4 regions of the Shinella sp. G-2 genome follow, and region 3 is predicted to be linked to each of the others. Evidence: predicted binding sites of a transcription regulator. Region 3 holds the regulator's gene; each other region holds the start of a gene.
What was found. Region 3 encodes PhoB, which activates phosphate uptake and scavenging genes when phosphate is short. Its sites were predicted from a motif close to TGTCATNNANCTGTCAT; they were not measured.
Positions count from the first base shown of each region.

Region 1 (2,198 bases), on a different contig from region 3:
ATGCAGGCCGAAGAACAGGAAGGCGATGAAGTTGAAGAACGCCGCCCACATCACCGCATATTGCGGACGCAGGACGCGCGTGGAGACGATCGTGGCGATGGAATTCGCGGCATCGTGCAGGCCGTTCAGGAAGTCGAACAGCAGCGCGATGCCGACGAGGCCGATCAGCAGCGGAAAGGCGAGGGTGGCGTCCATCAGACGTTCTCGATCACGATACCGCTGATTTCATTGGCGACGTCCTCGAAGCGGTCGACGACCTTCTCGAGTTCCCCGTAGATCTCGCTGCCGATGATATAGGCCATCGGATCGGTGGTGCGGAACTGGCGGAAGAGGTCCTTCAGGCCCCGGTCGTGCAGCTCGTCCGAGCGGCCCTCGACGCGGGTGACTTCCTCGGCGATGGCGCTGAGGCGGCCGGCATGCACGCCGACCTTGTCGAGCAGCGGAATGGCTTCGGCGATGAGATGGGCGGCCTTGACGACGGCTTCGCCCATTTCCTGCATGCCGGGCTGGAAGCTCGTCTGCTCGTAGAGGCGGATGGTCTTGACCGTCTTGTGCATCATGTCGATGGCATCGTCCATCGACTGGATCAGGTCCTTGATGTCGCCGCGGTCGAACGGGGTGATGAAGCTGCGGCGGACGGCGAGCAGAACCTCGCGCGTGATGTCGTCGGCCTGGTCTTCCAGTTCGACGATGCGGTCGCAGTGCTTTTCGAGATCCGGACCGCCGGCAAGCGCCGCACGGAGGGATTCTGCAGCGCCGACGACGGTGCGGGAATGCTGCTGGAAGAGATCGAAGAACCGGTCTTCACGCGGCATGAGTTTGCGAAACAGCGAAAGCATGGATGCCCCTTACGTGGCTGGGGTTGTCATGCGGCTGTCATAATTGAGCGGGAAGGCGCTGGAAAGCACTGATTCGCCGCTTGTCACAATTCTCTTTGCCCGCGGTAAACGGCCCGACCAGGGCTTCAAGGGCGGGCAAGGTCCTTGGCGAGCTCCACCTTTTCGAGCGGCGTGTCGAGGATCGGGTCATGCCGTATGCCGCGCCAGATCTCGCGGTAGCCGCGGTGCCGGTAGAGCCGGAACGCCCGCGCGTTGGCCGCCGCGACCTGGAGGCGCGCCTGCCCATGGCCGCGCTCCGCGATCTCGCGTTCCAGCGCCGCAAGAAGCGCCGAGCCGACGCCGCGCCCCTCGAAGGCGGGTGAAACCCAGATGTCGCTGATCGTGTCGTCGGCGTGTTCGCAGGCGCCGAAACCGGCAGGTTCCTCCCCGTCGGTTGCGACGAGGATGCGCGGTCCCATCGCTTTCAGGAAGGGCAGAAAGGGATTTTCGGCGGTGACCCGCGCCACCACGCTTTCGGGCACCAGCGGCTGGATGCCCCTTCGCCAGGCGGCAAGGCCGATCGCGGCCAGCGCCTTGAGATCGGCAGGCGTTGCCGCGCGGATGCCGATCACGGCACGATCTTGAACGGCTGCTGGCTGATGGCGACGGCGCCGCTCGCCGTATCGCGGAAGCGGTAGCGCAGCACATAGTCGCCGGCGGGCGGGCTGGTGAGGTTCAGCGTCAGCTTGGCGAAGACCTCCTGGTTGCGCACGCTGCCCTTGAAGTCGAAGGAGCCGAAGGCCTTCTGCTCGGCAAGCTTCGTGCCCTTGGGGTCCGTGAGTTCGAGATCGACGGTGAAATGGGATTCCAGGCTGCCGCCATCGGCGGGGCGCCAGGTAAGGCCGACGGGCTCGACATAGGAGATCAGCGCTTCGCCCGCCTTGAAGTTGGTGTCCTTGCGCGCGGCATACATGCCGTAGCCTTCCGGCGGGGCGGAAACGAAGACGGCCTTGCCGATGGAGAAGGGCAGCGTCGCGGCGAAGGCGCCATAGGCGTCGCGGATCGTGTTGTGCGCGCCGACCGTATCGCCGGCGGCGGCCTGTTCCTCCGCCTTCTTGGCGGCTTCGACCAGCGGGCCGGCAAAGCCGGATGCCGGGACGAGCGCCGACGCGAGCGCGGCCACAAAGGTCATACGCAACAGGGACTTCGGCACCAACATGCAGTCTTCCTCCAGCCAGGAGGCGGCAGGATGCGGACAAGCGTGACAACAGTCAAGAACGCCGCTCAGTTCTTCCAGAACAGCGGCGTCAGGATCACCAGCACGGTGAGGATTTCCAGACGCCCGAGCAGCATGAGGAAGGAGAGGATATAGAGCGCGGC
Region 1 covers NZ_JBBEYH010000002.1:29,483-31,680, reverse strand. Annotated here, with positions in the region: gene V8U06_RS03995 (inorganic phosphate transporter) at 1-195, opposite strand, end outside; gene V8U06_RS03990 (DUF47 domain-containing protein) at 195-839, opposite strand; gene V8U06_RS03985 (N-acetyltransferase family protein) at 965-1,450, opposite strand; gene V8U06_RS03980 (hypothetical protein) at 1,447-2,010, opposite strand; gene V8U06_RS03975 (TrkH family potassium uptake protein) at 2,103-2,198, opposite strand, start outside.
Region 1: a site for PhoB is predicted at 864-880, ahead of V8U06_RS03990 (DUF47 domain-containing protein). Genes of this name have one in related genera too.

Region 2 (2,198 bases), on a different contig from region 3:
ATGTTCTCGACCTTCGCGCCCAAGGCGACGAGCTGGTTGAGGCAGGCGAGCGCGGCCGCGCCGGCGCCCGAGGCGACGATCTTGGCATCCGAAAGCGCCTTGCCGGCCAGTTCCAGGCCGTTCAGGATCGCCGCCGCGACGATGATCGCCGTGCCGTGCTGGTCGTCGTGGAAGACCGGGATGTCCATCTTCTCGCGCAACTGGCGCTCGACCTCAAAGCATTCCGGCGCCTTGATGTCCTCGAGGTTGATGCCGCCGAAGGTCGGCTCCAGCGCGGAAACGACATTGACCATCTCGCCCACGGTCGGCGCGTCGATCTCGATATCGAAGACGTCGATGCCGGCGAATTTCTTGAACAGGACGGCCTTGCCTTCCATGACCGGCTTGGAGGCGAGCGGACCGATATTGCCGAGGCCGAGAACGGCCGTGCCATTGGAGACGACGGCGACGAGGTTGGCGCGGGCCGTATAGTCGGCGGCGGTGTCCGGATTGTCCCGGATGGCGAGACAGGGCGCGGCCACGCCCGGCGAATAGGCGAGCGCCAGGTCGCGCTGGTTGCCGAGCGGCTTGGTGGCGGTGATCTCGAGCTTGCCGGGGCGGGGGTGGCGGTGGAAGAAGAGGGCCTGCTGGTCGATATCGCCGCTTACGGGGCCGTTCTGCGTCCTCGATTTATCACCCGTGCTCATGATGCTCCCTGCCATATGCTGTTTTCGTTGCGGCTATTCGTGGCACGAAACCGCCGCGACGCGAAGTTTTCGGAACCTTCCATAAAGCCGCAATCGTCCGCGCGCGCAATGCCTATTTGCGGACGGAAAATGCATAGGTGTGTCATCAATTTGAAACAGGAGTCTGGTTTTCAACGGAACCAAAGCCGCCCGTCATGACGATGATCGCGGCGGCCGGCCACCCGGAGACCAAAGGCATGACCGTGACCCCCGTCGATCCCAATGTCCGCCATTTCCGCACGCTGTTCATTTCGGATGTGCATTTGGGCTCCAAGGCGGCCAAGGCGGACTTCCTCATCGATTTCCTGCGGCATCATGAAGCCGAGACCATCGTGCTCGTCGGCGACATCGTCGACGGCTGGCGGCTGAAGCGCGCCTGGTACTGGCCGCAGGCCTTCAACGACGTCACGCAAAAGCTCCTGCGCAAGGCGCGCAAGGGCACGCGCATCATCTACATTCCCGGCAATCACGACGAGTTCCTGCGCGATTTCCCCGGCACGCATTTCGGCGGTGTTGAAGTCGCTGAGCGCATCATCCACGAGGCGGCGGACGGCAAGCGCTATCTCGTGCTGCACGGCGACGAGTTCGACGTCGTGGTGCGCCATGCCCGCGTCGTCGCCTATCTCGGCGACTGGGCCTATGACGCGGCCATCGCCATCAACGTCGTCTTCGCCGCCATCCGCCGCAAGCTCGGTCTGCCCTACTGGTCCTTCTCCGCCTGGGCCAAGCAGCAGGTGAAGTCGGCGGTGAACTTCATCGGCGAGTTCCAGCGCGTCGTTGCCGAGGAAGCGCGGCGCAACAATGCCGACGGTGTCATCTGCGGCCATATTCACCACGCCGTCATCACGGAGATCGACGGCATCCGCTACATCAACAGCGGCGACTGGGTGGAAAGCTGCACGGCCATTGCCGAGCACCACGACGGCGAGATGGAGCTGATCACCTGGCAGAAGCTCGCCTCGGTTCCGGCCGAGGTGCTGCCGGTCTCGCGGCAGATGCCGGCAATCGAGGCGCGCACGCCGGTGGGCGTCGAAGCCGCCTAGCGCGTGGAGGGCCGCGCGGCGTTCGCGCAGCAGGGACATGCGATCCCGCCCGGCAGAAATAGCGCATTGGCGTACGTACATCGCCGTGCTAGAGCCGGGAGCGTCCCAACGCAGGTTCCCCGCCAATGACTGCCCCTTCCGGGTTCTCCGTGACTTCAGGCGCGCCGCCGTTCTTCGCCGCGCGCATCGCCCTCGTTTTCTGCGCACCCATGATGGTGAACGGCATTGCGCTGCCGTTCTTCCCCGTCTGGCTGGAAACGCTCTCGATGAACGATTCCCAGATCGGCATCGTGCTGGCCCTGCCGATGTTTGTGCGCGTCTTCACCGCGCCGCTGGCCGGCATCCTCGCCGACCGGATCGGCGAGCGTGCGGTCGTGCTGCTCTGGTCGGGCCTGCTGTCGCTGGCGACGGCGCTGGCGCTCTTCGCAAC
Region 2 covers NZ_JBBEYH010000001.1:657,382-659,579, forward strand. Annotated here, with positions in the region: gene V8U06_RS03290 (NADP-dependent malic enzyme) at 1-686, opposite strand, end outside; gene V8U06_RS03295 (UDP-2,3-diacylglucosamine diphosphatase) at 923-1,768, shown strand; gene V8U06_RS03300 (MFS transporter) at 1,894-2,198, shown strand, end outside.
Region 2: a site for PhoB is predicted at 827-843, ahead of V8U06_RS03295 (UDP-2,3-diacylglucosamine diphosphatase). Genes of this name have one in related genera too.

Region 3 (2,198 bases):
CGGCGTCAGCCGCAATGCCGTCATCGGCAAGGTGCACCGGCTGAACCTGCCGGGCCGCGCCAAGGCCGGCGGCACGCAGACCGCCGCCCGCCCGAAGCGCCCGGCGGCGGCCGCCGCGCCGCGCCCGTCGAACTTCACGGCCCGCCCGGCTGCCCCGCGCGCCGTCGCCCGCCCCACCGGCAACGCGCTGCCGAAGGAAGACATGGACGCCGATTTCGACGTGCAGAGCGAACGGCTTCCGGTTCCGGCCAATGGCAACGGCACCGTCGTGCCGATGTCGCGCAAGCTGGAACTGACGCAGCTGACCGAGCGCACCTGCAAGTGGCCGATCGGCGACCCGCTGAACGACGACTTCCATTTCTGCGGCAACGAGTCCCCGGACAATTCGCCCTACTGCACCTATCACCAGCGCCTCGCCTACCAGCCGTCCGCCGAGCGGCGCCGGATGCGCTGATCAGTCATCGATAGCAAGATGCAATACGGGCCCGAAAGGGCCCGTTTTCGTTTGGGGACAAGGCCGGGGAACGGAACCCCCAAGACGCAAACAGGCCCCGCAGGGCCCATTTCCGTCCTTGGGAGGAATTTCGTCCGCTCAGGTTTCCAGCGAGTAGCCCGCACCGCGAACCGTGCGGATGACATCCTGCATGTTGGCGAAATTGAGCGCCTTGCGCAGGCGCCCGACATGGACGTCGACCGTGCGTTCGTCGACATAGATGTCATGGCCCCAGACGCCGTCCAGAAGCTGCGAGCGCGAGAAAACGCGGCCCGGCGAGGTCATCAGGAACTCCAGCAGGCGGAATTCCGTCGGGCCGAGGCGTACTTCGCGGGTGCGGCGGTGGACGCGGTGCGTCTCGCGGTCGAGTTCGATATCGCCGCAGCGCAGCACCGTCGAGACGACCTCGGGCTTGGCGCGGCGCAGCATGGCGCGCACGCGGGCGACCAGTTCCGGCGTCGAGAAGGGCTTGACGACATAGTCGTCCGCGCCGGTGGCAAGACCGCGCACGCGCTCGCTCTCCTCGCCGCGCGCCGTCAGCATGATGATCGGCAGGCGCTCGGTTTCCGGGCGCTGGCGCAGGCGCCGGCACAGTTCGATACCGGAGACGCCGGGCAGCATCCAGTCGAGGATGAGCAGATCGGGCATGCGCTCCTGCAGGCGCATCTCGGCTTCGTCACCGGAGAGGATCGTATCGACCTCGAAGCCTTCCGCCTCGAGATTGTAGCGCAGGAGGACGCTGAGCGCCTCCTCGTCTTCCACGACGGCTATTCTGGGCACCATGGAGTTTGAACCCTGCTTCTCTTTTACTCGGTGACGTCGGCGGCGACCACGGAGGTCGACGTGTCGTCCTTCGGGCGCTCGCCTTCCGGCTGGGAGCCGGTCGCCATGTAGTAGATGGTCTCGGCGATGTTGGTCGCGTGGTCACCGATGCGCTCGATGTTCTTGGCGCAGAACAGGAGATGGGTGCAGGGCGTGATGTTGCGCGGGTCTTCCATCATGTAGGTCAGGAGTTCGCGGAACAGCGAGGTGTAGATGGCGTCGATCTCGTCGTCGCGCTCGCGGATGGCCTTGGCCTTGTCCACCGAGCGGGTGGCGTAGACATCGAGCACTTCCTTCAACTGCATCAGCGCCAGTTCGGCCAGGTGCTCCAGGCCGCGGGCGAGCTTGCGGGGCATGCCCGAGCTCTGCACGGCGATGACGCGCTTGGCCGTGTTCTTGCCGAGGTCGCCGACACGCTCCAGTTCGGCGGCGATGCGGATCGCGCCCATGATCTCGCGCAGGTCCGCCGCCATCGGCTGGCGCTTGGCGATGGTGACGACCGCCTTGTCGTTGATCTGGCGCTCGGCAGTGTCGAGGATGACGTCCTCGGAAATGACCTTCTGGGCAAGGGCCGCGTCCGTCGTGACGAGGGCGCGCACGGAATCGGCCACCATCTGCTCGGCGGTGCCGCCCATTTCGGAGATGCGGCGGGAGAGGTACTTCAGTTCTTCGTCGTAGATCGAGACAATATGGGTCGATGACATGGTTCTGTCCTTAATGCACTCGGTTTCAGGGATGCCTGGCGACGGAAGCGTCAGCCGAAGCGGCCCATGATGTAGTCCTGGGTGCGCTGGTCATCCGGGTTGGTGAACATCTTGTCGGTGTCGTTCTCCTCGACGAGGTTGCCGAGATGGAACATGGCGGTGCGCTGCGAGACGCGGGC
Region 3 covers NZ_JBBEYH010000004.1:59,776-61,973, reverse strand. Annotated here, with positions in the region: gene V8U06_RS09385 (GcrA family cell cycle regulator) at 1-454, shown strand, start outside; gene phoB (phosphate regulon transcriptional regulator PhoB) at 593-1,276, opposite strand; gene phoU (phosphate signaling complex protein PhoU) at 1,300-2,019, opposite strand; gene pstB (phosphate ABC transporter ATP-binding protein PstB) at 2,070-2,198, opposite strand, start outside.

Region 4 (2,198 bases), on a different contig from region 3:
GCAATAGGTGCGAAGCTTGCCCTCCTCGCGGCGCACCACCATCGACATCTTGGCGTGGGTCTTCAGTTCGATGAAGCCGAAGACGACCTGCACGCCGGCCCGTTCGAGGTCGCGCGCCCAGCGGATGTTGGCTTCCTCGTCGAAGCGGGCCTTCAGCTCGACCAGCGCCGTCACCGACTTGCCGGCCTCGGCCGCGTCGATCAGCGCGCGCACGATGGGGCTGTCGTTGGAGGTGCGGTAGAGCGTCTGCTTTATCGCCAGAACGTCAGGATCGCGCGCAGCCTGGAGAAGGAACTGGACCACCACGTCGAAGCTTTCGTAAGGGTGGTGGACGACCATGTCCTTTTCGCGGATGGCGGCGAGGCAGTCTCCGGCGTGTTCGCGGACGCGCTCGGGAAATCGGGCATTGTAGGGCTCGAATCGCAGGTCGTCGCGCGGCGCCTTGGCGATCTCCGACAGCGTGTTGAGGGCGAGCAGGCCCGGCAGGACGGCGACGCGGTTGTCCGGCACGCCGAGTTCGCCGACGACGAAGCGGCGCAGCGATTCCGGCATTTCCGAGTCGGTCTCGATGCGGATCACCGAGCCGCGGCGACGGCGCTTCAGCGCCGTCTCGAAGAAGCGCACGAGGTCTTCGGCCTCTTCCTCCACTTCGATATCGCTGTCTCTGATGATGCGGAACGTGCCCGAGCCGCGCACGATATAGCCGGGGAAGAGCTTTCCGATGAAGAGGCCGACGGCGTCCTCCAGCGTGATGTAGCGGATGGCGCCCTTGGCGTCCGGCAGGCGGATGAAGCGGTCGAGCGCGACCGGCAGGCGCAGGAGCGCCGTCATCGGCTCCTTGCCCATCGTGCTTTCGAGTTGGAGGCCGATGGAGAAGCCGAGATTGGGGATGAAGGGGAACGGGTGGGCCGGGTCGATGGACAGCGGCGTCAGCACCGGGAAGATCGACTGGATGAACTCCTGCTGCAGCCAGACCTTGTCGTCGCTGGAAAGCGCCGTCGGGCGGACGATGAGGATGTCTTCCTTGGCGAGATACTGCTGGAGCACGGCGAGCGAGGCCTGCTGCTCCATCTGGAGATTGTCGATCTCCTTGAGGATGTCGTCGAGCTGTTCGGCCGAGGTCTTGCCGTCGGGGCTGCGAATGCCGACGCCCTGGCGCACCTGACCCTCGAGGCCGGCGACGCGCACCATGAAGAACTCGTCGAGATTGGCCGCCGAAATCGACAGGAAGCGGATGCGCTCAAGCAGCGGATGAGCCGTGTTCAGCGTTTCCTCGAGGACGCGGCGATTGAACTGGAGCCAGGAGAATTCGCGGTTGATGAAGCGCGTGGGGCTGGCCATCAGCGCCTCGACATCGACGGATGCGCCTTCCGGCACGACGGCTTCGACCGGCTTTTCCTGAGACATGTCGGATGTCACTGTATCCATTGAAGTTCCGCCCCAGCTTGCCGCGCTCGATTTCTGCTTATCCGCGAAGCGCTTAGCGCAGTTTGACGACAGAACTGTGACAGTCAATCCGGGCGGGTGGAAATCGGCGCGGAAAGGCCCGTTCCGAGAGCATGTCAGGTTCGGATTGAACCAGACATTCGTCTTTTCGGGAAAACCGGTTCCCACTTTTGCCCGACAAACTCTAGTCCGCGAAATCCCCGCCACCGACCATTTCGCCCAGCACTTCCTGCGCCAGCGCGCGGGTGATGCGGCTGCCGCGCGCGAGCGCCAGCCGGTCGAGCCGTTCCACCAGCGTCTGCGCGGCCTCCAGCGAGCGCTCCATGCGCGCGACGATATAGGCGACGAGCTTGTCGTCGACGAAGAGCTGGCGGTCGGCGAAGAGCTTGACGATGACCTGCGAGAGCAGTTCGTCGTCGGGCTCGCCGATCTCCACCACGGTGGCGGCCTTGAGGCGCGAGCGCAGATCCGGCAGTTCGACCGGCCAGGACATCGGCCAGAGTCTCGAGGTGATAAGCAGCGTGTGGCCGTGCTGGCGCACATTGTTGATGATGTGGAACAGCGTGCGGTCGTCGAAGCCGGCGCGGTCGGCATCCTCGATGAGCACGGGGCCGCGCTCGGCCGCCTCTTCCGCGCCGTTCTCCGCCTTCGCCTCGATAAGATCAGCGCCCACCTTCTCGCGCCAGATGGCGGCGAGGTGCGACTTGCCCGAACCGACGGGGCCGGCGATGACGACCACGGGCGACGGCCAG
Region 4 covers NZ_JBBEYH010000005.1:33,631-35,828, forward strand. Annotated here, with positions in the region: gene V8U06_RS10930 (RNA degradosome polyphosphate kinase) at 1-1,428, opposite strand, end outside; gene hdaA (DnaA regulatory inactivator HdaA) at 1,631-2,198, opposite strand, start outside.
Region 4: a site for PhoB is predicted at 1,494-1,510, ahead of V8U06_RS10930 (RNA degradosome polyphosphate kinase). Genes of this name have one in related genera too.